Regions from separate parts of the Stenotrophomonas sp. STEN022 genome, predicted to be linked through region 1. Evidence: predicted binding sites of a transcription regulator. Region 1 holds the regulator's gene; each other region holds the start of a gene.

The links. The regulator FliA, encoded in region 1, starts transcription of late flagellar genes. The targets are predictions, from matches to a motif close to TAAAGTTTNNCNNNCNNNGGCCGATAA.
Region 2: ACVOMF_RS17455 (GGDEF domain-containing protein) is a predicted target of FliA. The motif match lies at 5,970-5,996, and genes of this name have one in related genera.
Region 3: ACVOMF_RS07635 (chemotaxis protein CheW) is a predicted target of FliA. The motif match lies at 5,818-5,844, and genes of this name have one in related genera.
Region 4: ACVOMF_RS07650 (methyl-accepting chemotaxis protein) is a predicted target of FliA. The motif match lies at 1,697-1,723, and genes of this name have one in related genera.

What each region holds. Positions count from the first base shown of each region.
Region 1 covers NZ_JBRREG010000130.1:454-8,339, forward strand. The annotation lists partial or broken gene ACVOMF_RS19150 (AAA family ATPase) at 1-964, shown strand, start outside; gene ACVOMF_RS19155 (MinD/ParA family ATP-binding protein) at 951-1,835, shown strand; gene ACVOMF_RS19160 (RNA polymerase sigma factor FliA) at 1,832-2,581, shown strand; gene cheY (chemotaxis response regulator CheY) at 2,595-2,987, shown strand; gene ACVOMF_RS19170 (protein phosphatase CheZ) at 2,987-3,607, shown strand; gene ACVOMF_RS19175 (chemotaxis protein CheA) at 3,611-5,473, shown strand; gene ACVOMF_RS19180 (flagellar motor protein) at 5,714-6,454, shown strand; gene motD (flagellar motor protein MotD) at 6,455-7,405, shown strand; gene ACVOMF_RS19190 (ParA family protein) at 7,405-7,886, shown strand, end outside.
Region 2 covers NZ_JBRREG010000099.1:2,566-10,451, forward strand. The annotation lists gene ACVOMF_RS17435 (ABC1 kinase family protein) at 192-1,886, opposite strand; gene ACVOMF_RS17440 (DUF808 domain-containing protein) at 2,030-2,938, shown strand; gene ACVOMF_RS17445 (hypothetical protein) at 3,092-3,754, opposite strand; gene ACVOMF_RS17450 (RNA polymerase sigma factor) at 3,759-4,295, opposite strand; gene ACVOMF_RS17455 (GGDEF domain-containing protein) at 4,363-5,904, opposite strand; gene ACVOMF_RS17460 (NAD-dependent epimerase/dehydratase family protein) at 6,023-6,655, shown strand; gene ACVOMF_RS17465 (SDR family NAD(P)-dependent oxidoreductase) at 6,767-7,531, opposite strand; gene ACVOMF_RS17470 (hypothetical protein) at 7,610-7,886, opposite strand, start outside.
Region 3 covers NZ_JBRREG010000026.1:1,471-9,356, forward strand. The annotation lists gene ACVOMF_RS07610 (methyl-accepting chemotaxis protein) at 1-990, shown strand, start outside; gene ACVOMF_RS07615 (FAD-binding oxidoreductase) at 1,155-2,549, opposite strand; gene ACVOMF_RS07620 (GNAT family N-acetyltransferase) at 2,584-3,606, opposite strand; gene ACVOMF_RS07625 (class I SAM-dependent methyltransferase) at 3,726-4,478, opposite strand; gene ACVOMF_RS07630 (flagellar brake protein) at 4,830-5,597, shown strand; gene ACVOMF_RS07635 (chemotaxis protein CheW) at 5,895-6,386, shown strand; gene ACVOMF_RS07640 (hypothetical protein) at 6,510-6,893, shown strand; gene ACVOMF_RS07645 (methyl-accepting chemotaxis protein) at 6,977-7,886, shown strand, end outside.
Region 4 covers NZ_JBRREG010000026.1:9,532-17,417, forward strand. The annotation lists gene ACVOMF_RS07645 (methyl-accepting chemotaxis protein) at 1-1,288, shown strand, start outside; gene ACVOMF_RS07650 (methyl-accepting chemotaxis protein) at 1,775-3,934, shown strand; gene ACVOMF_RS07655 (CheR family methyltransferase) at 3,948-4,793, shown strand; gene cheD (chemoreceptor glutamine deamidase CheD) at 4,790-5,389, shown strand; partial or broken gene ACVOMF_RS07665 (protein-glutamate methylesterase/protein-glutamine glutaminase) at 5,386-6,411, shown strand; gene ACVOMF_RS07670 (ATP-binding protein) at 6,469-7,886, opposite strand, start outside.

The DNA.
Region 1 (7,886 bases):
CGCCAGCACTGCCCCGGTCAACCCGATCACCACCGGCCCGGTGATCATCGCCCGCGACGACGAGCAGCTCAGCCAGCTGCGCCAGGAAGTGGCCGGCATGCGCCACCTGATCGAGCGCGAGATGAACCGCTTCACCGATGAGCGCCTGCGCGGCAGCGCGGTGCGCGCCAATGCACTCGACCTGATGGACGAATACGGTTTCGACGCCGGCCTGGCCCGCGACGTCGCCACCCAGATCCCGGCCGACATCGACCCCAGCCGCGCCCGCGGCCTGATGCTGGGGCTGATCTCCAAGAAGCTGCCGATCGCCCCGGTCGACCCGATGGAAACCGGCGGCGTGATCGCCCTGGTCGGCCCCACCGGCGCCGGCAAGACCACCACCATCGCCAAGCTGGCCTCCCGTTTCGCCGAAGCCCATGCCGCCCGCGACGTGGCCCTGGTCACCACCGATACCCAGCGCATCGGCGCCCGCGAGCAGTTGTACGGCTTCGGCCGCCAGCTCGGCATCGCCGTGCACGAGGCCAATAGCGGCACCGACCTCAATCAGCTGCTGCAGAAGCTGGCCGACTACAAACTGGTGCTGATCGACACCGCCGGCCTGGGCCAGCGCGACCGCGCCCTCACCGCCCAGCTGCAGTGGCTGCGCGCCGCCGGCCAGATCCGCACCCTGCTGGTGCTGCCGGCCAATACCGCCTTCCAGGACATGGACGAAGTGGTGCGCCGCTTCAGCGCCGCCAACCCGCAGGGCGTGGTGCTGACCAAGCTGGACGAGACCGGCCGCTTCGGTTCTGCCCTGTCGGTGGCGGTCGATCACCGCCTGCCGATCACCTGGGTGACCGACGGCCAGGACGTCCCGGAAGACCTTTATCGGGCCTCTGCCGCAAATCTTGTACTCCGCCTTGAAGATTTGCGCCGCGCGGCCGATATGCCCTGCAACACGGAGTTGAACAATGCAGTCGCGTGAGTACGCCAAGCTGACCAACACCTTCCCGCTGTCGGCAACCCGGCACGAACCCGCCGGCCCGGTACGCACCATCGCGGTCACTGGCGGCAAGGGTGGTGTAGGTAAAACCAATGTCTCGGCCAATCTGGCCGTGGCACTGGCAGGCATGGGCAAACGTACCCTGCTGCTCGACGCCGACCTGGGCCTGGCCAACATCGACGTGGTGCTCGGCCTGCAGCCCAAGCACACCCTGGCCGATCTGGTCGCCGGCCGCGCCACGCTGGAAGAAGTCATCATCGAAGGCCCGAACGGCGTGCTGGTCGTGCCCGCCGCCTCGGGCCGCCGACACATGGCTGAGCTGCAGCCTGCCGAGCACGTTGGCCTGGTCAATGTGTTCTCCGAGCTGGAACGCGAGCTCGATGTGATGATCATCGACACCGCCGCCGGCATCACCGACAGCGTACTGACCTTCTGCCAGGCCGCCCAGGACACCGTGGTGGTGGTCTGCGACGAACCGGCCTCGATCACCGATGCCTACGCACTGATCAAGGTGCTCTCGCGCGAGCGCGGCGTGGATCGCATCCAGGTCGTCGCCAACATGGTGCGCGACCCGAACGAAGGCCGCGCCCTGTACGAAAAGCTGGTGCGGGTCTGCGAGAAGTTCCTGATCGATGTCTCCCTGAACTACCTGGGCTGCGTGCCGCAGGACGACTGGCTGCGCCTGTCGGTGCAACGCCAGCAGCCGGTGGTCAAGCTCTACCCTTCCGCGCCGGCCTCGCTGGCCATCAACGAAATCGCCCGCCGCACCGCGCGCTGGCAAGCCCCAACCGCCCCGCGCGGCGGCGTTGAGTTCTTCCTGGAACGCATCATCCAGCAGAAGGTGAAGGCATGAACAATGCAGCCGCCCAATACCGTGAGGTCCAGCGCAACGCGGCCAATGACTGCATTGCCCGCCACGCCGACCTGGTACGCCGCATCGCCCACCACCTGGCCGCGCGCCTGCCCGCCAGCGTCGAGGTCGATGACCTGATCCAGGCCGGCATGATGGGCCTGATCGAGGCCTCGCGCAGCTATGACGCCGAACAGGGCGCTTCGTTTGAAACCTACGCATCGATCCGCATCCGCGGCTCGATGATCGACGAGATCCGCCGTGGCGACTGGGTGCCGCGCTCGGTGCACCGCCGCGCCCGCGATGCCGCTGCCACCATCCGCCGCCTTGAGCAGAGCAGCGGCCGTGCGGCCAGCGCCAGTGAAGTGGCCGAAGCGATGGAGCTGCCGCTGCCCGAATACATGCGCTTGGTCGAAGACGCCTCGCGTGGCCAGGTCTTGAGCCTGGAATCACGCATCGAAGACCAGGGTGAGCTGGACACCCCCAGCACCGGCGGCCCCAACCCGCAGCAGGTGCTGGAGCGCAGCCAGTTCGGCGCCGAGCTCGGCAAGGCCATCGGCCAATTGCCCGAGCGCGAGCAACTGGTGCTGTCGCTGTACTACGAGCAGGAATTGAACCTGAAAGAAATCGGCGCGGTATTGGGCGTCAGCGAATCCCGCGTCTGTCAGATCCACGGTCAGGCCACGCTGCGCCTGCGTAGCCGACTGAAGATTTTCGAGGCGGCCGACGCCGGGCTCGAAGAACCATGAAGAGGAAAGCCTTTTGAACAAGAACATGCGCATCCTGATCGTTGACGACTTCTCGACGATGCGTCGCATCGTCAAGAACCTGCTCGGCGATCTGGGCTTCACCAATACCGCCGAAGCCGAGGACGGGCATGCCGCGCTGTCGATGCTGCAGACGCAGTCGTTCGATTTCGTCGTCACCGACTGGAACATGCCGGTGATGACCGGCATCGAGCTGCTCAAGGCCATCCGCAACGATGCCAAGCTCAAGACCTTGCCGGTACTGATGGTTACCGCCGAGGCCAAGCGCGAGCAGATCATCGAGGCCGCACAGAGCGGCGTGAACGGCTACATCATCAAGCCGTTCACCGCGCAGACGCTGGAAGAGAAGCTCGGCAAGATCTTCGAACGCCTGGCAGCGAGCGCCTGATGAACCAGCCCGGGGAAGCATTGAGCGACAAATCGGCCCTTGTGCAGCGCCTGCAGGACGCACTGGCAGCATTGGAGAGTGGCGATGAGGCTGGCTGGCGCCGGGAAATCGACGCACTCGCCGCCCTGCGCACGCAGCCGATGATGTCCGGACTGGGCCGGCTTGCACGCGAACTGGGCCAGGCGCTGGGCGAACTACCCAGCGTGCCCAGCGAAGCGGGTGAGCTGGATGATGCCTGCGCGCGCCTGGACCACGTGGTGCAGATGACCGAGCAGGCCACCCATCGCACGCTCGATCTGGCCGAAGAATGCCGCGCGCTGACCGAGCGCTTGCGTGCGGACGGGCTGAATGCCGAACAGGGCGAAATCCTCGAACGCATCCGCCACAACCTCACCGAAGTAGCCCTGACCCAGAGCTACCAGGACCTGACCGGACAGATCATCCGCCGCGTCGTCGGCATCGTCCGTCGCGTGCATGAAGGTTTTGGCGCGCTCGGCCTGCCGCCGCCGGAAGAAGAAGCCCGCAACCAGGGCCTGGCTGGCCCCGCCGTCAATGGCCTGGACCGCCATGCCGTGTCACAGGTGGACGCAGACGACCTGCTCTCGGACCTGGGGCTGTAAGCCATGAGCGCTTTTGCCGACGACATCGCCGCCGACTTCATCCTCGAAGCGCAGGAAATCCTGGATCGCCTCGGCGAGCAGCTGGTGACGCTGGAGCAGGCACCGCACGACAGCGACCAGCTCAACGCCGTATTCCGTGGTTTCCACACACTGAAAGGTGGCGCCGGTTTTCTGGCGATCCACCCGATGGTGGAGTTGTGCCACGCCGCCGAGGAAACCCTGGGCATGGCGCGGGCCGGCAAGGCCGAACTGCTGGCGCATCATTTCGACGCCGCCCAGCAGTCGCTGGATTGGCTGCAGGCCATGCTCGACGCCGTGTCTTCGGGCACCGAACCGGAGCATGCACCTGCTGCACTGATCGCGCAGTTCGATGTTGGCGCCGCGCCAGTCATCGCAGCCGCGCAGCCGGTCGCTGCGCCGGCGGGTGACAGCGACCTGATCAGCGAAGACGAGTTCGAAGCCCTGCTCAACGAACTGCATGGCAGCGGTACGCCCGGTGCCCAGCCGATCGCTGCGGCAAAGCCCGGCGACGACCTGATCGACGAAGACGAGTTCGAAGCCTTGCTGGACAAGCTGCATGGCGGTGCTGCTCCTGGCGCTGTCGCTGTGCAGGCGATTCCTGCTGCGCCCAAGCCCAAGCCGGCCGCGGCACCCGCCGCACCCGCTCGCCCTGCAGCAGGCGCAGCCAAACCAGGCGCCGCGAAGGCTGCCGAGCCCGAGCACACCGTGCGCGTGGACACCAAGCGGCTGGATGCCATCGTCAACCTGATCGGCGAACTGGTGCTGGCCCGCAACCGGCTCAAGACCTTGCGCATGCGCCTCAAGGACGAAGAGCTCGACCGTGCAGTCTCCACCCTGGACATCGCCACCGCGCGCCTGCAATCGGCGGTGATGCGCACCCGCATGCAGCCGGTCGGCAAGGTGTTCTCGCGCTTCCCCAAGGTTGCCCGCGACGTTGCCCGCTCACTGCAGAAGGAAGTCGATCTGGAGTTGATCGGCGCCGATACCGAACTGGACCGCAACCTGGTCGAAGCACTGGCCGACCCGCTGGTGCACCTGGTGCGCAACGCCATTGATCATGGCGTCGAATCGCCGGAACTGCGCGAAGCCCAAGGCAAGCCGCGCATGGGCCGGGTGCGCCTGTCCGCACAGCAGGAAGGCGACTACGTCAGCATCGAAGTGCAGGACGATGGCGCCGGCATCGACCCGGAGCGCCTGCGCGCCAAGGCCCGCGACAAGGGCCTGCTCGACCCGGAAGCCGCCGCCCGCCTGAGCAGCGAAGAGTGCCTGCACCTGGTATTCCTGCCCGGTTTCTCGACCAAGCAGGAAGTCACCGATATTTCCGGCCGCGGCGTCGGCATGGACGTGGTGCAGTCGCGTATCCGCGAGCTCAGCGGCCAGATCCAGATCCAGTCCGAGCTGGGCCGTGGCAGCCGCTTCCTGATCCGCGTACCGCTGACCCTGGCGATCCTGCCGACCCTGCTGGTGCAAGCTGGCGAGGACGTCTACGCCCTGCCTTTGGCCCGCGTGATGGAGGTGCTGCACGCACCGGCCACCTCGCTGGGTTGGTTTGATGGTCGCGCGGTGCTGGACCGCAAATCCCACACCTTGGCCCTGCTGGACCTGCGTCAATGGCTGGGCATCACCCCGGCACCGTCGACGCTGCTGACCATCGTCGTGCTGCAGATGGGCGAAGCCCGCTTCGGGCTGGTGGTGGACCAGGTACGCGGCCGCGAGGAAGTGGTGATCAAACCGTTGCCACGTGCACTGCGCGGCTTGAACGGCTATGCCGGCGCGACTCTGATTGGCGATGGGCGCATGGCACTGATTCTGGATGTGGATGGGCTGCGTGGAGTGCAGGGGTAAGCAATGCAGACGCAAGCCGCCTGCAATCTCGCGATCCTGCTAGTCCCCTCTCCCGCCTGCGGGAGAGGGCGGCCCCGCGAAGACGGGGCGGGTGAGGGGTGCTTCCAGCTTTCAAAGCCAGAGCTGCCCTCACCCCAACCCCTCTCCCGCAGGCGGGAGAGGGGCTAACAACAGCTACAGCAACAACAGCTGCACCGCTCATTGATTCAAGACCGCTACAACGAGGCCGATATACGCACCATGGACCGACTCAGCATCATTGGACTCTTCCTCGCCCTCGCCTCCCTGGTGGGCGGCAGTATCCTCAAGGGCGCCGGCCTGTCCTCGCTGTGGTCACCTGCTGCGTTTGTGATCGTCATCGTCGGCACCCTGGCAGCAATCCTGCTGCACACCTCGCCGGCCGTGTTCAAGCACGCCTTCAAGATCGTGCGTTGGGTGATCCGCCCACCTGCCAGCGACCGTCGCGCGCTGGTCCAGCAGATCGTGGACTGGAGCAATATCGCCCGCCGTCAGGGCCTGCTCGGCCTGGAACCGCAGGTCGAGCTGCAGGACGATCCGTTCATCCGCAAGGGCCTGCAGCTGGTGGTCGATGGCGTCGAGCCGGACACCATCCGCCACATGCTGGAAATCGAACTCGGCAGTCAGGAGCAACAGGATCTGGCCGCCACCAAGGTATTCGAAGGTATGGGCATCTATGCCCCAACCCTGGGCATCATCGGCGCCGTGCTTGGCCTGATCGCGGTCATGAAAAACCTGGCCGACCCGAGCAAACTCGGCCACGGCATCGCTGCCGCGTTCACCGCGACCATCTATGGCATCGCCTCGGCCAACCTGCTGTTCCTGCCTGTGTCGGCCAAGCTCAAGGGCGTGATCGCCAGCAGTTGCCGTGAGCGTGAAATGATCATCGAAGGCCTGATCGCCATTGCCCAGGGCGAGAACCCGCGCAATATCGAGAACAGCCTGGCTGGCTTCGTGAACTGAATCATGGCCCGTCGCAAGCACCACGAAGAGCACGCCAACCACGAAGCATGGGCCATCCCCTATGCCGACCTGATGACGCTGCTGCTCGCCTTCTTCGTGGTGATGTACGCCATCTCATCCTTGAACGAAGGAAAGTATCGGGTCATGGCCGACGCCTTGACCACCGCCTTTGGCGGCGCGCCGCGCACCATCAGCCAGGTGCAGGTGGGCAACAAGCAGTTGCAGGGCGGCGGCTACGACTCGCCCTCGGTAATCAGTGCACCTAGCATGACTGGTGGCGCACTGGCAGACCCAACCCAGTTGCCGTCGATGGCATCGCATATGCGCATGCCTGTGTCGGCACACAATCAGGAACAGCTGCAGCGCGCCGAGCGCCAGCTCAACCAGATCGCCGACCGCCTCAGCCAGTCGCTGGCGCCGCTGGTCAAGCAGGGCGTCATCACCGTGCGTCGCACCGAGCTGTGGATCGAGGTCGAGATCAACAGCGACATCCTCTTCACCACTGGTTCGGCAGCCCTGGACGCCAGCGCTCGCAACACGCTCGGCACCCTGGCCGATGTTCTGCTCGATGCGCCCAACGGCGTGCGCGTCGAAGGTCACACCGACAATCTGCCGATCGCCACCGCGCAGTTCCCATCCAACTGGGAACTGTCGGCCGCACGTGCCGCCAGCGTGGTGCACCTGTTCGCCGACCATGGCGTGCAGCCGCAACGACTGGCGATGGTCGGTTACGGCCAGTTCCGTCCACGCGAAAGCAACGATGCGCCCGAAGGGCGCAACCGCAACCGGCGGGTGATGGTGATCATCCTCGCCGATTCGGCAGCGGCAGCCGATCTGCCGGCTGCCGGTAACACCACAGCCAGTACCAGCGATGAGGACGACAACGGCGGCACCTCTGCCGCAGGTGCCATTCGCAGCGCGGTACCGGCGGTCATCGAAGGAGTCCAATGATGCGCATCTGGGCCATAGCCAACCAAAAAGGCGGCGTCGGCAAAACCACCACCACTTTGTCGCTGGGCCGCGGCCTGGCCGCTCGCGGGCACAAGGTGCTGCTGATCGACCTGGACCCCCACTCCTCGCTGACCCGCGCCTTCGGCGTACCGGTTGAGCCGGTGCCGCAGGGCGTGCAGGAACTGTTCGCCACGCCACCACATGAGATTGCTGCGCTCGCCCGCCACAGTGATATTCCCGGGTTGGACTATCTGTGCGCGCAGGCCTCGCTGGCCACGCTGGAACGTCGCAGCGCCAACCAGCCTGGTCTGGGCCTTGCCCTGCAGCAGGCGCTCGCTCGGCACGGCGAGCAGCACGATTACATCCTGCTGGATTGCGCACCGACGCTGGGCTTGTTGATGATCAATGCACTGGCCGCCGCCGACCGCCTTATCATCCCGACCCAGGCCGAGCCGCTGGCCCTGCACGGCCTGGACGGCAT
Region 2 (7,886 bases), on a different contig from region 1:
TTGTTGTCATTGCTCACGCTGCCATGAAGATGGATGCGCAGCCGGGATTCGAAATGATCTATGGAATGCCGCATGCGCCTGCCTGCGCAGGATCAAGATTCGTGTGCACCTGCTCTGTCGTTGCGCGGGCGCACGTCCCGCGAGGTCCCGGGTGCACCGTGTTTGTCCGGTTGCAGATGTTGTATCTAGGCTCAGCGATGGCCGCGCTCTTCGCGGGCGCGTGCCCTTGTGCGCCGATCAAACAGTATTGAGCTGACGATCAGCCCCAGTCCGATGAATACCCCCAGCAGGAACAGCAGCATTGCGAAGGCTGGATAGCCGAACAGCGTCCAGTGCGTTGGTACCCGCATCAACAACGTCGAGGACAACAGCAAGGCAGCGGTGATAAGGCCTGCGGCGATGCGGTTGGCCACCTTCTGGATGTTTTCCATCAGCCGCGATTCGTCCAGGCCGGTGACCTTCATCTGCAGCCGGTTCTCGGCCAGCACGCTGAGGATGTCGGACATGCGGCGCGGCCCGTTGCGCAGCAGCTGCTGCAGCTCCATCGCCTCACTGGCCAGGTTGGCCGCCGAGAACGACTTGCGGAAATGCGCGCGCATCACATGCTGCAGCTGCCGCTCTACGACCTTGCGTGTTTGCATCTCCGGTGCCAGGAAGCGGCACACGCCTTCCAGATTGAGCAGCGCCTTGCCGAGCAGGCTCAGCTCCGGTGGCGTGCGCAGGTTGCTGGAGGTGGCGATGCGCACGATCTCCAGCACCACATGGCCTTCGGACAAGGTGCCATTGGCAGCGTAGCGGGCAATCATCTGCCCGGTCTCGCGCAGATAGCGCTCCTCGTCGTAATCCTCCAGCCGGGTACTGATGCCGATGATCTCGTCGGCCACTTCCTCGCCGCGGCCATCCACTGCAGCGAACAATACCTTCAGCAGACGCTGGCGTAGCCGTGGTGGCACATGCGCGACCATGCCGAGGTCGAAGATCGCCAGCTGGCCCTCTGGGGTGACGCGCAGATTGCCGGGATGCGGATCGGCATGGATTTCGCCGTGCACGAAGATCTGGTCCAGATAGCCGCGCACCAGTGCGGCGGCCAGCGGCACCATCGATTGCTCGGTACGGCGTACCGGTGGGATCGCATCCACCCGCACGCCCTGCACCAGCTCCATGGTCAGCACGCGGCGCCCGCACAGGTCCCATACCGGCTGCGGGATCCACAGTTCGGGGTAGGGCGCCAGATGCTGGCCGAAACGCGCCAGGTTGGCAGCCTCGGCCTCATAGTCCAGCTCCATGCGCAGGGTCTTGGCGAACTCGCCCAGCCAGTCGGAGAAGCGCACCTTGCGGCCGACCCGGGTCAGGTGATCGGCGGCAGTGGCAAAGCTGCGCAGCACACCGATATCCGAACGCAGCTGTGCGGCGACATCGGGCTTCTGCACCTTGATGGCAACTTGCCGGCCATCGTGCAGCTCGGCCTGATGGACCTGGGCGATGGAGGCGCTGCCCAGCGGTTGCGGGTCAAACCAGGCAAACAGCTTGCTGACCGGTGCACCCAGCTCGTCCTCGATCACCGCGCGTATCTGCTCCACCGGGATAGGCGCGACCTTCTCCTGCATGCGCTCAAGCGCTGCCACGTACTCGGGTGGAATCATGTCCGGTCGCGTCGACAGCACCTGTCCGAGTTTGACGAAGGTGGTGCCCAGTGCTTCCAGATCAGCGACGAACTGGGTTGGGTTGCCGGCCGCCGGCGGCTTGCCCAGGCGCGGGATTTCGCCATCCAGCGAGATGCCGGAAAACACCCCGGAGTGACGGTAGCGCAGCAGCAGGCGCACGATCTGCTGGCGCCGGCTGAGGCCGCCGACGGTGGTCGGGCTGTCACTGCTGGTCGGGTCCATCAAGCGGGGGTCTTCCTGGCGGCCGAGCCCGCAGTGTGGCTGCTGCCGGGTTGCAGGTGGGTGAATACGCGCTACCGCGCGCCGCACGGGGCGCGAATGAGTGAAAATCTCCCTTCCCCTGTCCTATGACCTTACGGTGACCCATGGCTGGAGCCAGCCTGTTTGCCCTGCTTGACGATATTGCCGCGTTGCTGGATGACGTCTCCATTCTCACCAAGGTCGCGGCAAAGAAGACCGCTGGCGTGCTCGGTGACGATCTGGCCTTGAATGCGCAGCAGGTAACCGGCGTCACTGCCAACCGTGAGTTGCCGGTAGTGTGGGCGGTGGCCAAGGGCTCACTGGTCAACAAGGCGATCCTGGTGCCGGCGGCCTTGGCGATCAGTGCATGGCTGCCATGGGCGATCACCCCGCTGATGATGATCGGCGGTGCCTTCCTCTGCTACGAAGGCGTGGAGAAGCTGGCGCACAAGTTCCTGCATTCCAAGGATGAGGACGAGGCGCACAAGGCCGAGCGCCTGAAGGCCATGGCCGATGAGAAGGTGGATCTGGTCGCGTTCGAGAAGGACAAGATCAAGGGTGCGGTGCGCACCGACTTCATCCTGTCGGCGGAGATCATCGTGCTGTCGCTGGGAGTGATCTCGCATGCGCCGTTCAGCCAGCAGGTTGCCACCTTGATCGCCATTGCACTGGGCATGACGGTGTTCGTCTATGGCCTGGTCGCTGGCATCGTCAAGCTGGATGACGTTGGTGCATGGTTGCTGGACAAGGGGCGCGCGCTGGCGGCAGTTGGACGCGGTCTGCTGTATGCCACGCCATGGTTGATGCGCGGCCTGTCGATTGCCGGCACCGCAGCGATGTTCCTGGTTGGTGGCGGCATCCTGGTGCACGCGATTCCAGCACTGCACCACTTCGTGGTCGGGCTGGCACCGGCCAATCTGGAGTGGCTGGCCAATGCACTGGGCAGCATGGTGGTGGGCATCATCATCGGCGCGGTGGTGCTGACCGCGGTGACCCTGATCCAGCGTATGCGTGGGCCGAAAGCCGCGCATTGATGCCGCCATTCCTGCCTTGATGGTGGGAGCGGCGTAAGCCGCGAAGCAGGCAATGCTTCAGGCATCAGCAATGGTGCCTGCATGACAGGCATCTGATGGACTGTCTGCTTCGCGGCTGACGCCGCTCCCACAAAACAGCAACACAGCTGCAGTTCACTGCAGGCCCTGCTCCAACTCCCGCAACTGCTGCTGCGCGCGGGCCAGTGATTGCCCGGACAGGCTGTCCAGCAAGCGCTGCAGTCGATGGCTTGCTGGCAAGCGCCGCATTGCCCAGCGTGCGGCTCCGATGCTGCCCAGCATCACCGCCACGCCGAAGCCCAAGGTGCCGAGGAACCACGCTGGCGCCATCGCGTACAGGTCCAGTCCCAGCCACTGCACGCACAGGCATTGCAGCGCCAGCAGCCATAGGCAGAACCACGGCAGACCCAGACCAAGCTCGCTCAGCGCGGTGAAGCGGCGCAGGCGTGCCAGTCGTCGCTGCTGGATCAACACTGGTGCCCCGGCCGCATCCGCGTGCAGCGCCAACAAGGCGCGGGTCACCGATACCCAGATCGCGGCGATACCGTAGATATGCAGCGCCAGTCCGGACAGCAGCAGTTGTGGCACCTGACGGTGCTCCACCCAGAAGCTGGCCGCCAGTACGGTGACTACGATCCACACCAGCAGCCAAGCCAGTTGCAGGCCACTGAACCAGCGCAGCCGGCGCCGCACGCCAGCCTGGCGCGGTTGCTGCCAGGCCTGCAGGGCCAGCACTTCCAACGGGTCTATGCGCTGGGCCTGATGGGCCCAGGCGGCCTTGAGTTCGTCGAGTTCCATGTGCTCAGCCTCGCGTGGTGTCGGTGGGGGCGAACTGGCTGCGCAGTTGCTGGCGCAGCCGGTGCAGGCGGGTGGCGGCGTTGCTGGCGCTGATGCCGAGCACCTCGCCTATTTCACGGTGGCTGCAGTCGTCCAGGTGCAGCAACAGCAAGGCGCGATCCAGTGCCGGCAAGCGATGTATCAGCTGGTTGAGCTGGGCCAGGCTGGCATTGTCCTCGGCGTTGTCGGCGATGCTGGCCAGGTCGTCTTCCAGCGCCACGTCGCTGTGGTACTGGCGGCGCAGCTCACGGCTGCGCAGCTGCGAGATGGCGGTGTTCAAGGCGATGCGGTACAGCCAGGTGCTGAACTGCGCGCGCTGCGGATCAAAGGCCGGGAAGGCGCGCCAGGCCTGGGTGCTGATTTCCTGGATCAGGTCGCTGCGGTCGTCGCGCTGCGCGCAATAGCCACGCGCGACCTTGAGTACGATGCCCTGGTGCTGGGCCAGCAACTGGGCAAAGCGCTGTTGCAGCTCGGCGATGGGGTGGGTCGCGGTGATGTCCATGCCCGGGTGATTCGCACCAGCGCAGCAAATATCACAGCTGTGAGCCGATTGTCGTTGCTGTCACCGCTCAGGCGGCGGGCAGAACCTGGTTGCGGCCTACGCGCTTGGCGGCATACAGCGCCTGGTCGGCGCGCTGCAGCAGGGCCTGCAGGGACTCGCCGGGCTGGGCCTGGGCGACGCCGGCGCTGAAGCGGACCTGCACGCGCTGTTCTTCATGCAGGAACGGGCGTTGCGCCAGCTGCTGCTGCAGGTGCTGCAGGGTTTCCAGCGCTGCGGCGCGGTTGAGTCCGGGCAGCCCCAGCACGAATTCGTCGCCGCCGAGGCGGGCGATGCAGTCGCGGCCGCGCAGGCGTTGCTGGGTCACCGCCACCAGGTGACGCAGGGCCTGGTCGCCACCGGCGTGGCCGTGCTGGGCGTTGGTCTGGCCGAAGTGGTCCAGGTCGATCATGGCCAGACTAAGCGGCGTGCTGTGGTCGGCCAGCAATTCGCCCAACTGCTGCTCCAGGCCACGGCGGTTCAGGGCGCCGGTCAGCGGGTCGGTTCGCAGTTGGCTGCCGGCTTCTTCCAGCTCGCGTTCCAGCTGCTGCACGCGCTGCTCGGCGGCCTTGGCCTCGGCGCGGGCATTGGCCAGATGGTCGCGTGCGCGTGCGGCCTGTGCCTGTACCCGGGCGGTGTCCTGCAGCACATCCTGCAGCAGCTGGGTCAGGTCGGAGATGCTGCGGGTCTGGCGTACTGCAATGGAATAGCTGGCGATGCGATCGTGGAATTCGCCGGTCTCGGTGACCATGCCGTCCACCTGCTCGACGAAGTCCACCATCAGGTCCTTCATCGCCTGCTTGGATTGATCGATGCCTTCGCGTAGCAGGCCTTGCCGGTAGATCACCTCACGCAGATCGTTGCGGGTCTGCTCCAGCGAGTTGGCGTCCAGTGGTCCGGCCAGCAGTTGCCGGATCGAGCGGATCTGGCCCTGCAGCCAGCTGTCGCTATCGAGCAGTTCGGAGATGTTCTCCAGCAGCATGTCGAACAGGTTGAGCAGCAGGTCGCGCTGTTCCTGCAGGCTGCTGCTGCGCACGCCGACCTGGTGGCAGAGCTCGCGCAGATGGATGGCCACCGGCTGCAAGGGTTGGCCGCTGCGCCAGGTGCGCAGTTCCTCGCCCATGCGCTGGGCCTGCTGTTCGAGCTCAGGCGACTGCTGCATCAGGCTGGCCAGCACCGCGCCGAGGGTGTCGCGCAGCATGTCGCGCAGCTGCTCGGCCTGGCTGTTGCTGGTGTGGGAGGCTTCCAGTTCGACGGTGCGGATGTACTTGTCGATCAACTGCCGCAGCAGGCGGCCGTAGCGTTCCCAATCCTGTTCGGCGTGTGCGCTGTGCAGGCGCTGGCCCATGTCGCCGAGTTCACCGGGCAGGGTGCACATGCCCTGGGCGAAGGCCGCCAACACCGGTTCCGGTGCGTTGGCGCCAATGAAAAGGCGCTGCAGCATCGCCATGCCACCGCCCCCGTTGGCTACGACCTCGACCGCTGCAGCCGCCTGTGGCGCGGTGCGCCGGGACAGGATGCGGCCCAGCCCGCTGCTGCGGGAAGCGGAGGAGTCGTCGGGGCTGTCGGCCATTGCGCAGGAGTCCGGGCGGGTTGCGGCGGCGCCTGTGCGCAGCCGGAGGTGGTGTCCAAGCCCCATTATCGGCAAGGTAGCAGCCGGCTTGAATGGCAGCCGATCACAGGAGCACATCATGCGGGTATTGCTGGCTGGCGCGACCGGTCTGGTCGGGGCGCAGGTACTGCAGCGCCTGCTGTCCGACCCACGCTGCAATGGCGTGGTGGCGCCGACCCGGCGCGCGCTGGCGCGCACCGACCCCAGGCTGCTCAATCCAGTGCTGGATTTCGCCGGGTTGGCGGCGGTGGCGCCGGGCTGGCAGGTGGATGCGGTGGTCTGTGCACTGGGCTCGACGATGAAGCAGGCCGGCTCGCGTGAGGCCTTCCGGCAGATCGACCATGGCTATCCCCTGGCGATCGCGCAGGCGGTACGGGCCAACGGCTGCGAAGTGTTTGCGTTGAACTCGGCGGCCGGTGCCAATCCGCGTTCGCTGGTGTTCTATAGCCGGGTCAAGGGCGAGCTGGAGCAGGATCTTCGCGCGCTGGGTTTTGCTTCATTGACCTTGGTGCGCCCGGGCCTGATTGGTGGCGACCGCGCCGAGCGGCGTGCCGGCGAGCATCTGGCCAGCGTGGTGCTGGGGGCGCTGGCGCCGGTTCTGCCGCGGGCATGGCGTATCAATCCGGCCACGCGGATTGCCGACGCCTTGGTGCAGGCGGTATTGGATCCGCAGCCGGGCGTGCGGGTGGTTGGAGCGGCGGAGTTGGTGTGAGTTCTGGTTGAGCTTGGTTGGTTTGTGGGAACGGCGTAAGCCGCGAAGCCGGCGATCTGTAAGTGCCCCAGCTTCGCGGCTTACGCCGCTCCCACAAACGGCAGGCGAGGCTCAGGCCGGCAGCGACTGCCCACCATCCACCGCCAGTACCTGGCCGGTGATCCAGCGCGCCGCTGGCGAACACAGGAATACGGCGGTGTTGGCCACATCCTCGACATTGCCGAAGCCGCCGAACGGGATCTTGGTGCGGATCTGTTCGTAGAGTTCGGGGGCGCTGTCGCGGCGCTGGTCCCATAGCCCACCGGGGAATTCGATCGAGCCCGGTGCCAGCGCGTTGACCCGGATGCGCTCGCGCGCCAGTTCGGTGGCCAGGCTGGTGGTGTAGTAATTCAACGCGGCCTTTGCGGCGGAGTAGGCCGCTGCGCGCGGCGTCGGCACCGATGCGTTGATCGAGCTGATGTTGAGGATGGCCGGCACCGTGCTCAAACGTAGATGGGGCAGGGCGGCGCGGTTGGCGCGCACCGCAGCCATCAGGTCGATATCGAAACCGGCCTGCCAGCTGGCATCGTCATTGCCGTTGCCATACCCGGAGGCGTTGTTGATGAGGATATCGACGCCACCCAATGTGGCCGCAGCGGCATCGATCCAGGCTTGGATCTGCGCCGGGTCGGCGAGATCACATTGCTGCGTGTGCGCGGCAGCTGCACCATCGCGTAGCAGCAGTTCGGCAGCCTGCTGCAACGCTGCTGCACCGCGCGCGCAGATGCTGACTTTCGCGCCTTCGCGGGCAAAGGCCTGGGCGATGGCCAGGCCGATTCCGCGGCTGCCACCGGCAACCAGCACACGTGCGTTCTGTAGCGAAGCGGGGGAATGCATTGCTGTGGTTCCGGTGGACTCAGAGCGCACATTATCCCCGTGTTGTGCATTGCCTGCGGCGAACGCGCTGTTCCACGCTCAGGGCAGGCCGGGTACGTTCAAGGACGCGAACAGGATGTTCTGCGCCTTCTTGGCCATCGATCGTGGCAGCTTGGCGATGAAGGTGTCGCCGGTCAGTGCCATATCACCGCGAAGGATGAAGCCGTTGATCTGGGTATAGCTCTTGATGCTGTACTTGTTCCCGTCCTGACTCAGTTCCAGATACATCGGCGAGGTCAGGATATTGTTGCCCTTGCGATACACGCGGGTGCCATCGATGTCGCGGACCATGCGGTAACCCTGCTGGCCTGCCCAG
Region 3 (7,886 bases), on a different contig from region 1:
GATCTGACCCAGCGCATGGAAGGCGATTTCCGCGGGGTTTTTGCCCGCATGCGTGACGATGGCAACGCCACCATGGATCAGTTGACCAGCATCGTCTCGCGTATCCAGGCGGCCAGCGGCAGTATCAGCCTGTCGGCCAGCGAAATCGCCACCGGCAACGATGATCTCTCACGCCGCACCGAGCAGCAGGCGGCCAACCTGGAGGAAACCGCTGCATCCATGGAGGAACTCACCTCCACCGTACGCCAGAATGCAGAGCATGCGCGCCAGGCTGATCAGCTCGCACGCGGTGCCGCCGAGGTCGCAGCACAGGGTGGCAGCGTGGTTGGGCAGGTGGTGACCACCATGAGCGCGATCGAAGCCTCGTCGAAGAAGATCGCCGACATCATCAGCGTGATCGATGGCATCGCCTTCCAGACCAACATCCTCGCCCTCAATGCAGCGGTGGAAGCAGCGCGTGCCGGCGACCAAGGTCGCGGGTTTGCGGTGGTTGCCTCTGAAGTTCGCACGTTGGCGCAGCGTTCGGCGGCAGCGGCCAAGGAGATCAAGGGATTGATCGACAACTCGGTCGACAAGGTCGCCGAGGGCTCGCAACTGGTGCGCAACGCCGGCAACACCATGGACGAGATCGTTGCCTCGGTGCAGCGCGTCACCACCATCATGGCTGACATCTCCTCTGCCTCGCAGGAGCAGTCCACCGGTATCGACCAGGTCAACCAGACCGTCATGCAGATGGACGAAAGCACCCAGCAGAATGCTGCGCTGGTCGAAGAAGCCACCGCCGCAGCACGCTCGATGGAGGATCAGGCGCTCCAGCTCACCGAGGCGGTCGCGCAGTTCCGACTGGCTGGCTCGGTCAGTGCAACGTTGGCCAAGGTCGCTGCCAGCCCAGGCGCGGCGCCGCCGCGTGGACGGCCAGCATTGCGCGCCATCCCCAAGCCGGCCAGCCGCACACCGGTTGCCAGCACGGATGACTGGCAGGAGTTCTAAGCCAGCGATGGAGATGGCGGGCAGGACCTTTGGTTCTGCTCGCCATCGTCGGGCGCCATGGCGTTCCGCTGCGCGTTGTTGACGCCGTACAGCATCTGCCCATCCTTGCGTCAGCCAGATTCCTTGTGTCGCCCTGCAGCGATCCCTCCGGTTACCGCCACGCTTCAGCCCGCGACATACTCGCGCTCTGCGACGTCCGCCCCCAGCACCGACACACCCGGGAAGACACCCGCCGCGTCATAGCGCTGGCGCAGCCGCTGCAGTCGCCACCAGCTGTCCTCCGAGTAGCAACTGGCTACCTCTTGCGAGCGCGTCTCAAGGTCGAACTCATTGATGTAACTGCCGGTCGCAAATCGGGCCAGCTCGTCGTATACGCCGCGCAGCCAATCCCGGTTCAGCTCGTCCTCGTCCTCGTCGTTCCACTGCGCGTAGGTGGATACCGACATCCGCCCGTGCAACGAGTACGCCGCGTCGCCATAGCCGCGCTCCGGCCGCATGATCACCAGCGATAACGTCCTCGGCGAAGGCCGGGCCCGCATGCCGGAAAGCAGCGCATCAGCGACCTGCTCCACCGCGTCGCTCATGATGTTGTCGGCCCGGTAGCGCTTGCTGACCATGGCCTGTTGGGTCTGCTCATAGATGGGGTCGAAGCTGCCCAGCGCCCGCTCACCGAACTCCCCCACCCACGGATCCACATCCGCGCGCAAAGCCTCATGCAGCACGGTGGCCTGCCTCATGTCGTCGCAGAAGACGCTGGCGCTCAAGGCTGCAGGCAATCCCTCCGCACCACCCAGCGCCACCATGATCTGCATGCGCGGATCATCGCGCCGCGTGCACAGTGCCCGCAGCACATGTTTGAGGTTGACCGCATCCACCGGGTAGCTGCGTGCCAGGATTGCCTTCGGCTTCGGCCATACCTTCAGATGGAAACGAACCACCGCGAAGAACAAGCACGGACCGCCACCACGCGCCGCCCACAGCACTTCGGCATTCTCGGTCTCATTGGCATGCAGCAATCGTCCGTCTGCAGTCACCACATCCACTGCAATGACATTGAAAGTGCTCATGCCACCCCATGCATCGCAGTTGATGCCCAGACCGCCGCCGAGCAGGAAGCCCGCCAATCCTACGTTGCTACCATGGCCGGTTGGAAACGCCAACCCATGCGGTGCCAGGGCATCGGATAGCATGCCGCTGGTAACGCCAGGCCCAACCGTTGCCCGCTCGTGCTGTGCATCCACGTCTATCATGTTCAGCGCTGACAGATCCAGCAATACGCCACCACGGTGGAAGAAACTGCCAGCATAGCTATGCCCGGATCCCTTCAAGGCTACGCGCAGCCGGTGCGAGCGGGCGAAGTTGACGCTCTTGACTACATCGTCGATGGACGCGGCGCGGACGATGTACTCCGGATAGCGCTCAAAATCACGCTTGTTCCACGCGGTGCTGTAATACCAGCTGGCGTACTCGGCGTGATGACGGGACCTGACCCTGCCCTCCAGCGTCTGCGAGAAGGCGCAGAAGTCGTCGGGAAGAATCTTCGGATGCAGCGTGCCCATGTCAGTTCCCTTGGAGTGGCGAAACGGATAGAACTCAAGCGGCCACAATGCTGGTCGCCGAATACAGCGGCAGGGGCTGCAGCCCCAGGCGGGTCTTGATGCGCGCGTTCAAACGCCCAGCTTCGATGGTGCGCACACCGGCGGCCAATGCCCACTCGTAGGCATACGCAAAACTGACCGTGTAGGGACTGTACTCGGTCAGGTCATAACGCATGCCCGCCGACCAGATGCACATCAGCGGACCATCAACGAAGCAGATGAGTCCGCCCACGACCACACCCTTGTCTTCAATCAGCACAAGCCGCACCAGCCCATCGCAGGTCCGCACGAAACGGGCCAGCGCCTGCGCAGGGAAGTACTGCGGGGTGCCGTTGCGCGCAGTGGTCTGCTGACACAGTTCGGTCAACTGCTCCAGGCGCTGATCGAAAGGCGGAGCGTGCAGCCCGATTTGCGCGTTGGCGGCAGCGAATTTGCGCAACTGTCGGGTCATCTCATAGCGCCCATCCCTGGGCAGCGCCTTCAGTACCGCGTCGAACCCATCGAAGCGGCTCATGTCCATGAAATACCTGTCAACCAGATAACGAACTTCCAGACCCTGCTCCGCCAGCTGTTGTCGTGCTGGCTCGTGCGCCACGTTCAGAACCCCCACATAGTGCGCGTGCAGAGAAACTGCCAGCGCTTTCAAGGCGCGCACCAGTGCTGCCTCGACGGCGGCACCAGGCAACGCCATCACTTCGCTGTCAAAGCAGTGCATTACATGACTGAACAGCGCGCTCTGGCCGCGGTCACTCTCTATTCCCGCAGTCCGCGCCAGCAACCCGAACGGATCGACGGTATGCACTGATTGCAGATAGGCAGGCAAGAACCCTACCAAACGACCATCAGTGCGTGCCAGCAGATAGAACGCGCCGTTGATCGCCAGCAACGGTGAGTGCTCCGCGGCGCGCAGGAAGCGCCAATCGTAGAAAAAAGAAGCCTGACTCTCCCGATGGAAGGCACGGTACTCAGTCTCATCCACCGCTTCGATGGAAAGTCGCACTTCCACTTCAATGGACATTACCTGATCCTCAGGATCGCTCAGCACCCCGGATGTTCGGCCGGGGGCAGGAACGAATAGTTGGTTCATTGGCGGCAACTCCGCGGTCGCCGGAAAACACTATCTATTTGCAATCGCAGCTAGCGCTTGCGACACCCGATGATTGCCGCATGTGGCTCATGCACATACGCCTGCAGTGCTGGCGGCACCTCGGGTAAATCGTGCTTGGCCGCGAGCGTTGGATTGGACCATTGGATCGCGTCCGCGCCAGCCTTGCGCAATGCCGCCTCAATTGCCTGTTGCGACCAGTACCAGGCGTGCACGCTGGCGTCGTACTGGCGATAGCGCAGATCCAGACGCAGGCGCCCACCTTCGCGATGTGGCTGCGTGCTGTCATCCGGCGTCAGCATGAAGCCGCAGCCTTGGTAATAATTGGGCGCAGGTGCGTATTGCGGGTGGATGGGCAGGGCAATCAGCCTGCCACCCGCACGTAGTGGCGCCAGCATCTGCGCCGCCATTTGATCGAGCTCAGCCAGCGTCGTGGCATAAGGCAGCACATAGACCGCCAGCACTACATCGAACGCCGCATTGCCAGCCTCCTCCAAACTGGAGCAGAAACTGATGTCCAGCGCATCGCGCTGGGCGCAACGACGCGCATAATCGAGCATGCCTTCGGCAAGGTCATAGCCGACCACCATGCGTGCGCCGGCACGCTTCAGCAACCGTGAGTAGTAGCCGCTACCGCAGCCGAACTCGAGGACATCCAAACCTTCCAACCGCCCCAGCGCAGCGAACACGCTTGGTGTCTCGATGTACTTGCGGAAGGGCCATGTCGCCATGTCCTCATAGAGCGCTCCCAACTGATCGAACTGATCTGCTGCTTCCTTGCTCATCTGCTGTTCCCTTGCTTATGAGGGTACTGCGGTGGAAGTAGTCGCAGATGCTCAGGGATCGCAATATGCAGAACAGTGATAGATCTCACAAATCATCGATATTTCACACAAAACTCTCAAAGATGAAACCTACATTCAGCCGCCATCAAGCTGGCATGGAAGTGTTATTTCGATTATCTGCAAGGCAGTTGTTCCACAGCGGCCAAACACCTTAACGCTGTCGGCAAATCCCCGATGCATGGCGGAACTCGTAACAGTCCGGCTAAAGATGCTAAAAAGGCGGCCGTTATCACACTTTGCAGCGCATTGATCAGCGCTGCGCCGATCATCGACCCAACCGCAACCGTGTCCATGCCCGACCAAGAATCGCCCGCACCGACGCCCTCCCCGCACGCCGGCAACCTGTATGCCGACGACCGCTACATGGTGCGCAACCCGCATCAGGTGCGGCACCTGTTGCAGGCCATGATCGATCAACGCTCGATGATCAATGTGCACCCGGACGGGCGTGACCAGGCCTTCCCGTCAGCGGTATTGGACGTGGACATGCGCCACCTCGTACTGGATGCCAGCCCGGTGCCCTCGATCAACCGCACGGTCGAGACCGCCAACGACCTGCTCTGCTTCGGCCAGGTAGACAAGGTCACGGTGCGCTTCCAGTTGGAAGGCCATCGACGTATCGAGCGCGACGGCCATGTCGCCTTTGAAGTGCCACTGCCGGAAGAGGTCTATCACCTGCAGCGGCGCGAGTTCTACCGACTGGAGACCCCGGTTGGCGATTCGCCGTATTGCGTGCTGCCTGACCCAGACGGCGGCGAGGCCACTCGCTGGCGGGTGCTGGACATAAGCGCCGGCGGCATCGCACTGCTGCTGCCGCCCGATCAGAACCTGCTCAAGCTGCAGAACCGCTACAACTGCCTGCTGGAGATCCCTGAAAGCGCCCCGATTCCAACCCCGTTGGTGGTCTGCAACCTGCGCCAACAGAAGCAGCCCAATGGCACGGAGATGACCCGCATCGGGCTGCGCTTCGACGACCTGCCGCGCGGCGCGGACAACAGCATCCAGCGCTATATCTTCCGCATTGATCGTTTACGCAAGGCACGCAGCAATGGCGATTGAGGTGGACACCCTGGCGGACATCCGAATTTGAACCCTGGACGACGGCACTTTCTCCGCCCAAAGCCGCGCACAACCCCGCCTGCATCCGCAGGCGGTGTCCAGGTCGGAACGGCGCTGTCAGGGCCTCCGAGATGACGGAAAACTGGCGGCCTGAAACTTGATGCATCGCACATTTCAGCCTCGACGCCGAATCACATCGGGGCTTCTCCCGCTGGCCTCCTAAAGTCCCTTGCCACAACGCCGATACCGGTGCTTCAGCCGCATCACATCGGCAGCCCGCCAGGACCAGGATCCGCCATGAATGACTCCCGCAGCACCTCCGCCGACACCACCGGTGGCGAATACCTCAGCTTCACCCTCGGCAACGAGCACTACGGCGTGGATATCCTCAAGGTGCAGGAAATCCGCGGCTACGACGCAGTCACCCGCGTCCCAGACGCACCGGACTACATCAAGGGCGTGATCAACCTGCGCGGCACCATCGTGCCAGTCATCGACCTGCGCCTGAAGCTGCGCCTGGACGAAGCCCGCTATGACGCCTTCACCGTAATGATCGTGCTCAACGTCGAGGACCGCGTTGTCGGCATCGTCGTGGACAGCGTTTCCGACGTTATCCCGCTCAACGCAGAGCAGATCCGCCCGACCCCGGAGTTTGGTGCCGCCGTCGATACCCGGTTCATTTCCGGCATCGGCACCCAGGACGATCGCATGCTGATCCTGCTGGATATCGAGACCCTGCTCGACACCGCCGACCTCGGCCAACCGAGCGCTGCCAACGAAGCGGCCTGAACAGCCGTTTCGCAAAGCCGATCACATTTTCGCGCATGCAACTCAAGCGCGGCATCCGCAGGCCGATAGCCATTGCATGCCTGTCCTCCCCGACCGGCCCCCAATCCCTTCCCGGAGTTTCCGATGTACAAGCACGTACTTCCGCTGTTTGCTGCCACCGTACTGGCGACCGTCGCGTTCGACGCCGCCGCCGATGCCGAGATGATCCCGCCGGAAACCGCCGCGCGCTTCGCCGGCAAGGACGGCATGGTCTGTGGCAAGGTTGAGAAGGCCCGCTACGCCGAAGGCTCCGAAGGCCAGCCGACCTTCCTGCACATGGGCGGCATGTTCCCGCGCCACACCTTCTCGGCGCGCATCGCCGGCAGCAACCGCAGCAAGTTCGGCTTCCCGCTGGAGACCCTGGAAGGCAAGACCGTCTGCGTGATCGGCAAGATCCAGCGCGACGCGTCGCGCGCCGAAATCGAAGTGGCATCGCCGGCCAACCTGAAGCTGGCAAACATCAAGTAATCCGCCTTTCGTCACGCCGGCTCAGCCGGCGTGTCACCCCGCGCCCGTGACATGGCGGGGCCTGTTCCCGGAGATCACGCAAGATGCAGTGGATCAATTCGCTGAAACTGAAACCGAAGCTGATGCTGACTTTCGGCGTCGTGCTGTTCGTCATGTTGTTGCAGGGCGTCGTCGCGTATCGCGGCCTGCACTCACTGAACAACGCCACCACCGACCTCGCTGAGAAGCGTACCCCCAGCCTCCGTACCACCGGTGAGTTGAGCGGTATGGTCAGCGAGTATCGCAACGCGTCCTATCAGAGTTTGATCCGCGCCAGCGACGACGTAAAAGCCGACGCAAAAACCCGCGCGACCGAACTGCGCATGCAGATCGATACCACCATCGCCGCGTATCCAAAGCTGATCGACAGCCCGGAGCAGAAGAAACTCTTCGACACGTTTGTCGCCGACTGGGGCAAGACTGCGGCCTCATACGACGCGGTCAGTGAGATGCTGGCACTGGACCTGCCGGATGACGCCATCGATACCTTCGTTGGCGAAACCCGCAATCTGCACCGCAAGGCCTATGCGGCACTGCAAGCGCTTGCTGCAAACGACAATACCCGAGCCCAAGCCGCAGCCAAACAGGCCGCGGAAACCTATCGCGCGTCGGCCCTGCTGATCATCATCGCCGTTCTGGTCGGTGGCGCTGCCGGCTTGGCGCTGATCTGGCTGTTCGCCCGCTCGCTGGTCAACGCAATGCGCGGTGCGGTGGATGTGGCCAATGAGGTTGCAAGCGGCAAGCTGGACGGTACCATCGACCTGTCCCGTGCCGACGAGGTAGGCGACCTGCTGCGTGCCATGCAGCGCATGCAGCGCGACCTGCGCGAACGCATCGAGCGCGAGCAGATCGTCGCCAACGAGAATCTGCGCATCCGTACCGCCCTGGACTATTCCTCAACCGGCGTGTACCTGACAAACAACGATCTCAGCATCGTCTACGCCAACCGCGCCT
Region 4 (7,886 bases), on a different contig from region 1:
TGGGGATGCCGAGTTCGCACAGACCATCTCGGTGATCCGCGACGACAACAATGTCGCCGTTGGGCACGTCGTTGAGTGGCGCGATCGCAGCACCGAAGCCCAGGTCGAGAAGGAAGTTGCGCGCATCATCGAGGCTGCCGCCGCCGGCGACCTGAGCGGCCGCATCGAGACCGCAGACAAGGACGGCTTCTTCCTGCAGCTGGCCAGCCAGATCAACGGCCTGCTCGACGCCAATGCCAGCAGCCTGGAGCAGATTTCCGCCCTGCTGTCGGGTCTGTCCCGCGGCGACCTGACCGTGCGCATGCACGGCGAGTACCAGGGCGTATTCGCCACCATGCGTGACGATGCCAATGCCACCGCCGAGCAGCTGACCGGCATTGTCGGCCGCATCAAGCAGTCGTCGGTGTCGATCAACTCGGCTGCCACCGAGATTGCCGCAGGCAACAACGATCTGTCCCGTCGCACCGAGCAGCAGGCCGCCAACCTCGAAGAAACGGCTGCGTCGATGGAGGAACTGACCTCCACCGTGCGCCAGAACGCCGAGTCGGCACGCCAGGCCAACCAGCTCGCCATCGGCGCTGCCTCGGTAGCCTCGCAGGGCGGCGAAGTGGTCAGCCAAGTGGTGACCACCATGACCCAGATCGAGCAGTCCTCGCGCAAGATCGCTGAAATCATCTCGGTCATCGACGGCATCGCCTTCCAGACCAACATCCTGGCCTTGAACGCTGCGGTGGAAGCCGCACGTGCTGGCGAACAGGGTCGCGGCTTTGCCGTGGTAGCCTCGGAAGTTCGTACGTTGGCACAGCGTTCTGCGGGTGCGGCAAAGGAAATCAAGGGCCTCATCGACGACCCGGTCGGCAAGGTCGCCGATGGTTCGGCGTTGGTCCGCAAGGCGGGCACCACCATGGGCGAGATCGTCGCCTCGGTGCAGCGCGTGACCGACATCATGGCCGAGATTTCCGCTGCCTCTCAGGAACAGTCCGCCGGTATCGAGCAGGTCAACCAGACCATCGTGCAGATGGACGAAACCACCCAGCAGAACGCCGCACTGGTGGAAGAAGCCACTGCCTCGGCCCGCTCGATGGAAGAGCAGGCTGCGCAGCTGGCAAGCGTGGTATCCGTGTTCCAGCTGGAAGAAGGCGCTGCAGTTACCGGCAACCCGGCTTCCGTACGTGAACCGGCGCCCCGCCCTGCCGTCCAGGCAGCAGCACCGGCACCGCGTCGTCGCACCGCAGGCGCACGCACGGCTGTAGCTGAACTCGCCGACTCGGATTGGCAGGAGTTCTAATCAGCAGGTTTCTCGGCGTTGACGGCAATGCCGCCAACCCGGGCAACTGAGTCACCCGAAATCCGATGCCAGTCCCTGGCATCGGATTTTTTTCTTGTGGGAGCGGCGCAAGCCGCGAAGCCACATCACCATCAGTCGGCGCAACACGAGCGTTTCAAGCACCAACGGCTTCGCGGCTGACGCAGGCCCTACAACAACTCCAGCAAAGCTCGGTGCCTGATCCGCTCCTGCTGCGCGCGGCACCAGCCGCGAATCTGCCACGCCATAAGTCGACCGACCACGGCACCTCAAACACTGCCAGCTTCGCGACTGACGTCGCTCCCACAAACAGCTGCCACAGAAACCGTCGCCCTTCTTCGCATACGTGAACGGATCAACTGCTCCCGCCAGCCGCTCACGTCCTGCCCCTCAATTCGCGCCCCTTCCGGCCGATAACCCGTTATCCCTTCACGCAGCGCTGATACCGCAAGGTAACCGGCGGATTCGATGACTATCTCCTCGCTCTGGAACAACTACATTTCCAATATCTCGGTCAGGCGCAAGCTGAACCTGTTGACCGCGCTGATCGTCATTGGCGTCATCGCCTTGTCGGTCATCGCGGCGCGCATGCAGTACCTGGACCTGTACGAGACCCGCAAGGAGGCGCTGCGTGCCCAGGTGGAAATGAGCTACGGCGTGCTCGACCACTACGCCAAGGAAGCAGAAACCGGTGCTATGCCGCTGGAAGACGCACAGAAGTACGCGATGGCCGCGCTACAGAAGATGCGCTCCGACGGCGACGTCAACTATTTCAACATCTACAGCAACAAGTACGTGCTGTTGATGCATCCATTCCGTGCCGATCTGGTTGGCAAGGACATGAAGGACTTCCGAGGCGAGGATGGCGTGCGCCTGTACTACGACCAGGTCGAGGCTGCACGCAAGGGCGGTGGCTACGTTGCCTACAGCTGGGCCAAACCAGGCAAGGATGGTGTGGTCGGCAAGCTCGCCTATGCCGGGATGTATACCCCATGGAACTGGGTGGTATCGAGCGGCGTCTACATGGACGACCTGCAAGCTCAGGCCCTGAAATTCACCGCAATCATGACGGTCGCTGGCGGTGTGCTGGTACTGCTGGTATTGGCGCTGAGTTGGATCATCGGTAACCGCATCGTACTGCCGCTGCGCAACGCAACCGCCGTCGCCACCGCCATTGCCAACGGCCGCATGGACAACCGCATCGCTGCGCCCAGCAAGGACGAGACTGGCCAGCTGCTCAGCAGCATGTCGCACATGCAGGACCAACTGCGCGCGGTGATTGGTGCGCAGGCCGAGATGGCACGCCAGCACGATGCCGGCATGATCCGTTATCGGATCGATTCCAGCAGCTTCCCCGGCGACTACGGGGTAATGGTGGAAGAAACCAACGTCCTGGTCAGCAATCACATCGACGTGAAAATGCAGGTTATCGCCTTGGCGCAGCGATATGCCGTTGGTGACCTCAGCCAGGACATGCCGCTGCTGCCGGGCGACAAGCGCGTCATCACCGACACAATGGCCGCAATCAAGCGCAACCTCGCCGCCATCAACAGCGAGATCAAGCGCCTGGGCGGCGCAGCAGCTGCCGGCGACTTCAGCCAGCGCGGCGATGAGGACCGCTTCGAACACGACTTCCATGCCATGGTCCGTTCACTGAACAACATGATGCAGGTCAGCGACGACAACCTCAGCGAGGTATCGCGCCTATTGCAGGCGCTTGCCGATGGCGACCTCACCGTCAAACTGAGCGGCGACGCCCAGGGTGTCTTCGCCAGCATGCGTGAAGATGCCAACAGCACCGTCACCCAGCTTGCAGGCATTGTTTCGGGCATCCAGCAGTCGGCTGACAGCATCAATCTGGCCGCGGGCGAGATTGCCACCGGCAACGCCGATCTCTCGCGCCGCACCGAGATGCAGGCTGCCAACCTCGAGGAAACCGCTGCTTCGATGGAGGAACTGACCTCCACCGTTCGCCAGAACGCGGAGTCCGCCCGCCAGGCCAACCAGCTCGCCATCGGTGCTGCCGGCGTGGCCTCGCGCGGCGGTCTCGTGGTCGACGAAGTCGTCACCACCATGGGTCAGATCCAGCAGTCCTCACGCCGCATCGCCGACATCATCAGCGTGATCGATGGCATCGCCTTCCAGACCAACATCCTGGCACTGAACGCTGCGGTCGAGGCCGCGCGAGCCGGTGAACAAGGTCGCGGCTTTGCGGTGGTTGCCGCCGAGGTCCGCACCCTCGCCCAGCGTTCGGCGGCTGCCGCCAAGGAAATCAAGACGCTGATCGAGGACTCGGTCGAGCGCGTGGACGAAGGCTCGCAGCTGGTGCAGCAGGCCGGCTCGACCATGGGCGAAATCGTGACCGCGGTACAACGCGTCACCGACATCATGGCCGAGATTTCCGCCGCTTCGCAGGAACAGTCTGCCGGCATCGAGCAGGTCAACCAGACCGTCATGCAGATGGACGAGACCACCCAACAGAATGCCGCCCTGGTGGAGGAAGCCACCGCCGCTGCGCGCGCGATGGAAGAACAGGCCACGTTGCTTGACGAGGCAGTGGCGGTATTCCAGCTGAGTGCCAAGCCTGCCGTGGCAAACCCGTCACAAACCCTGGCCTTGGCCAGCTGAGCGCACAGACCCCATGATCGATATGGACAGCAACGAGCGGGACTTCGAGTTCAACGACCGTGACTTTCGCCGCGTCTGCGAGCTGATCCACGCGCGTGCAGGCATCGCACTGGCGCCGGCCAAACGCGACATGGTCTATGGCCGCTTGTCGCGGCGGCTGCGCAACCTGGGCCTGCGCTCGTTCAAGGATTACCTGGACCAGCTGGAACAGCACGGCGGCGAGGAATGGCAGGCATTCACCAATGCGCTCACCACCAACCTGACCTCGTTCTTCCGCGAGCCGCATCATTTCGACAAGCTTCGCGAGGAACTGCAGGCGCGTGCGTCACGTGCGCCGCTGAAGCTGTGGTCGTGCGCTGCCTCTACTGGCGAGGAGCCCTACTCCATGGCGATCACCGCCTGCGAGGCGTTCTCATCGATGACTCCGCCGGTGCGCATCATCGCCACCGACGTTGATACCCAGGTGCTGGCCACCGCCAGCCAGGGTGTCTACGCGATGGACCGTATCGCAGGATTGGACCCGGCAATGAAGCGTCGCTACTTCCAGCGTGGCAGTGGTCCCAATGAAGGCAAGTGCCGGGTAGTCCCTGCCCTGCGCGCCCTGATCGAGTTCCGTCCGCTCAACCTTCTGGCCAACCGCTACGACGTGGGCGGCCCATTCGATGCGCTGTTCTGCCGCAACGTCATGATCTACTTCGACAAGCCAACCCAGCGCGGCATCCTGTCGCGGCTGGTGCAGCACATGGACGATGACAGCCTGCTCTACACCGGTCATTCCGAGAACTACCTGCACGCAGCCGATCTGATCCAGCCGTGCGGCCGCACCTTGTACCGCCGCAGCCGCAGGAATGGCGCATGAAGAACCCGCAGCACTACCCCGATGAGGTGATGCGTTACCGCGACACCCGTTTCCAGACGATTGCCGCCAAGCTGCTGCCAACCCAGTACCTGGTGGTGGACGACGATACCGCGCTGACCACTATTCTCGGCTCCTGTGTGGCGGCCTGCATCCGCGATCCCATCCTCGGCATTGGTGGCATGAACCACTTCCTGCTGCCAGAAGGCAATGTAGGCGACGGCGCGCCCGCACGTTACGGCAGCTATGCCATGGAACTGTTGATCAATGACCTGCTCAAGCGCGGCGCCCACCGCAAACGCCTGGAAGCCAAGGTGTTCGGTGGCGCCAACGTACTCAAGGGCTTCACCAGCAATCCGGTGGGCACCCGCAACGCCGAGTTCGTGCGCCAGTACCTGCGTGCTGAGCACATCCCGATTGTTGCTGAAGATCTATGCGGCATTCATCCGCGCAAGATCTGGTTCTTCCCGATCACCGGTCGCGTAGTGGTGCAGCGCTTGCCGCATGCCCACGATGCCGAAGTGGTCGCCACCGAAACCGCCGTTCGCGCCCGCCTGTCGCACACCCCGGTCAGTGGTGGCGTGGAGTTGTTTGAATGAGCCTGCAGGCACCCTGCCGGGTCTTGATCGTCGACGACTCGGCCCTGGTCCGCCAGGTGCTGACCGAGATCCTCGCCGCCGACCCGGCCATCGAAGTTGTAGGCACCGCCGCCGATCCGCTGCTGGCTCGCGAGAAAATCAAACGGCTCAACCCCGATGTGCTGACCCTGGACGTCGAGATGCCGCGCATGGACGGCTTGGCCTTCCTCGAGAATCTGATGCGCCTGCACCCGATGCCCGTGGTGATGGTGTCGTCGCTGACCGAGCGCGGCGCCGATACCACCCTGCAGGCCTTGTCGTTGGGCGCTGTGGATTTTGTCGCCAAGCCAAAGCTCGACGTCGCCCGCGGCCTGGACGCGTACGCAGAAGAAATCCGCAGCAAGGTGAAGATGGCGGCCCGATCGCGGGTACGCACCATCGCCGGCGGCCCACGTCGGCTGCCGCAGCGGCCGGCCAGCGCCAACAGTCTCGGTTTCCGCACTACCGATCGCCTGATCGCGATCGGTGCTTCAGCTGGCGGCACCGAAGCCCTGCGCGTGGTACTCGAGATGATGCCAGCCGATGCGCCCGCCATCGTGATGACCCAGCACCTCCCGGCCAGCTTCAGCACCGCCTTTGCCGAGCGTCTGGATCGTCACTCGGCGATGTCGGTACGCGAAGCCAGCGACGGTGAAGCCATTTTGCCCGGCCATGCCTACCTACCCGCTGGCGGTCGCCACTTGCGGGTGATACGCGATGGTGCGCGCTGGCGATGCCGGGTTGACGACGGCGTGCCTGTCAACCTGCACAAGCCCGCGGTCGATGTGCTGTTCCGCTCCGTTGCACAGAATGCCGGCGCCAATGCAGTTGGAGTGATCCTGACCGGCATGGGCGAAGATGGCGCTCGCGGCCTGCTGGAGATGAAACAGGCCGGTGCGACCACTTTGGCCCAGGACGAAGCAAGCTCGGTCGTATGGGGAATGCCAGGTAGCGCCGTGCGCTTGGGTGCCGCCGACGAAGTACTGCCGTTGGACAGGATCGCCGCGGGTTTTTTTGGCGCCGCCGGGGGCTTAACCCGGGGCCTGAGGGGCTACACCGGCCTATCTGGCCTCCGCTTGGCGCCTACACATGGCAGCCAGCACCGCGATGACCTCGGGCAGTTCGCTCGCAATGAACCGTGCGTTTGCTGTGACCTCGCCGAGCTCTACCTCAGGCTGTTCACAAAGAAGCTCAATTCGTTCGCAGATCTCCATCAGATGCGTAACCTGCAACAGACGCACGCCACCGTTGATGCGATGGACAAGGTTGGACATCCCCTTCGGTTCGAATCGTGGCAGCAAAGCCAGCAGCTCGGCCAGGTCACGTACGAAGCTCTTGTGCGCTTCAACGACCAGACTACGTGTCATCGCAGCGTCACCTCCGGTCAACTCCTGCAGCGTCGCGGCAATGTCCTGGATCTGTTGCAGACGCGGCTCTGCTGCCCCGATATCGGCAGCCTCACCCAGCGCAACCAGCATGCTGGAAAGCGTGCTGAGGCTGACCGGCTTGAAAAGACAATCATTCATGCCCGAGGCTATGCACTTGGCCCGCTCCTCCGGCTGCGCGTTGGCGGTGAAGCCGATGATCACGCAAGGCGGCAAGCCAGCAGCTTTTTCATGCCGGCGAATGGCCTTTGCCATCTCATGGCCATTCATCACCGGCATGTTGCAGTCGGTCACGACAATATCGACGCGTTCCTCAAGCCAACAATCAAGGCCTTCACGCCCGTCGGATGCGCTGCGTACGCGCTGCCCAAGAAATACCAACTGTTGGGTCAACAGGCTGCGATTGGCAGAGTGGTCATCAACCACCAGTACCTTCAAGCTTGGGTGCTTGGCATCCACCGTCTGCACAGCTTCGGCCGCTCCCGGAATCGCAGGCAGTACCTCCAACGGCAGATTCAGCACCACCGACGTGCCTTCGCCAAGCCTGCTGCGGATGGATATATCTCCCCCCATCAGCTCACACAGGAACTTGCATATCGGCAAACCAAGACCGGTACCACCGCGCGTGCTGTGGCCGTGATCGGCCTGCGCGAAGGGATCAAACAGGCGCGCGATATCAGCATCTGCGATGCCTATTCCGGTATCTGAAACTTCAAGTTGCAGACCCAGCTGCGCTCTTCCCACCGAGACAGCGCTGACCCGGATCGTGACCTTCCCACGATCGGTGAACTTGATGGCATTGCCGACAAGATTGGACAGCACTTGCTTGAACCGCATCGGATCTATCGACACATCACGATCCACGCTTGGGTCCAGCTCCACTATCAGATGCAAGGCCTTCTGCCGGGCTAGTCCATTGAACACCCGCACAACCGACTCGGTCATCTCGCGCAGATTTGCACGCTTGGGGCTTAGGCTGACGTGGCCAGACTCGATGCGCACCACGTCCAGAATGTCACCGATCAACTCCAGCAGACCGTGTGCCGAATCATATGCAACCGCAATGGCCGCCCGATCGAGACGCCCCTGATCGG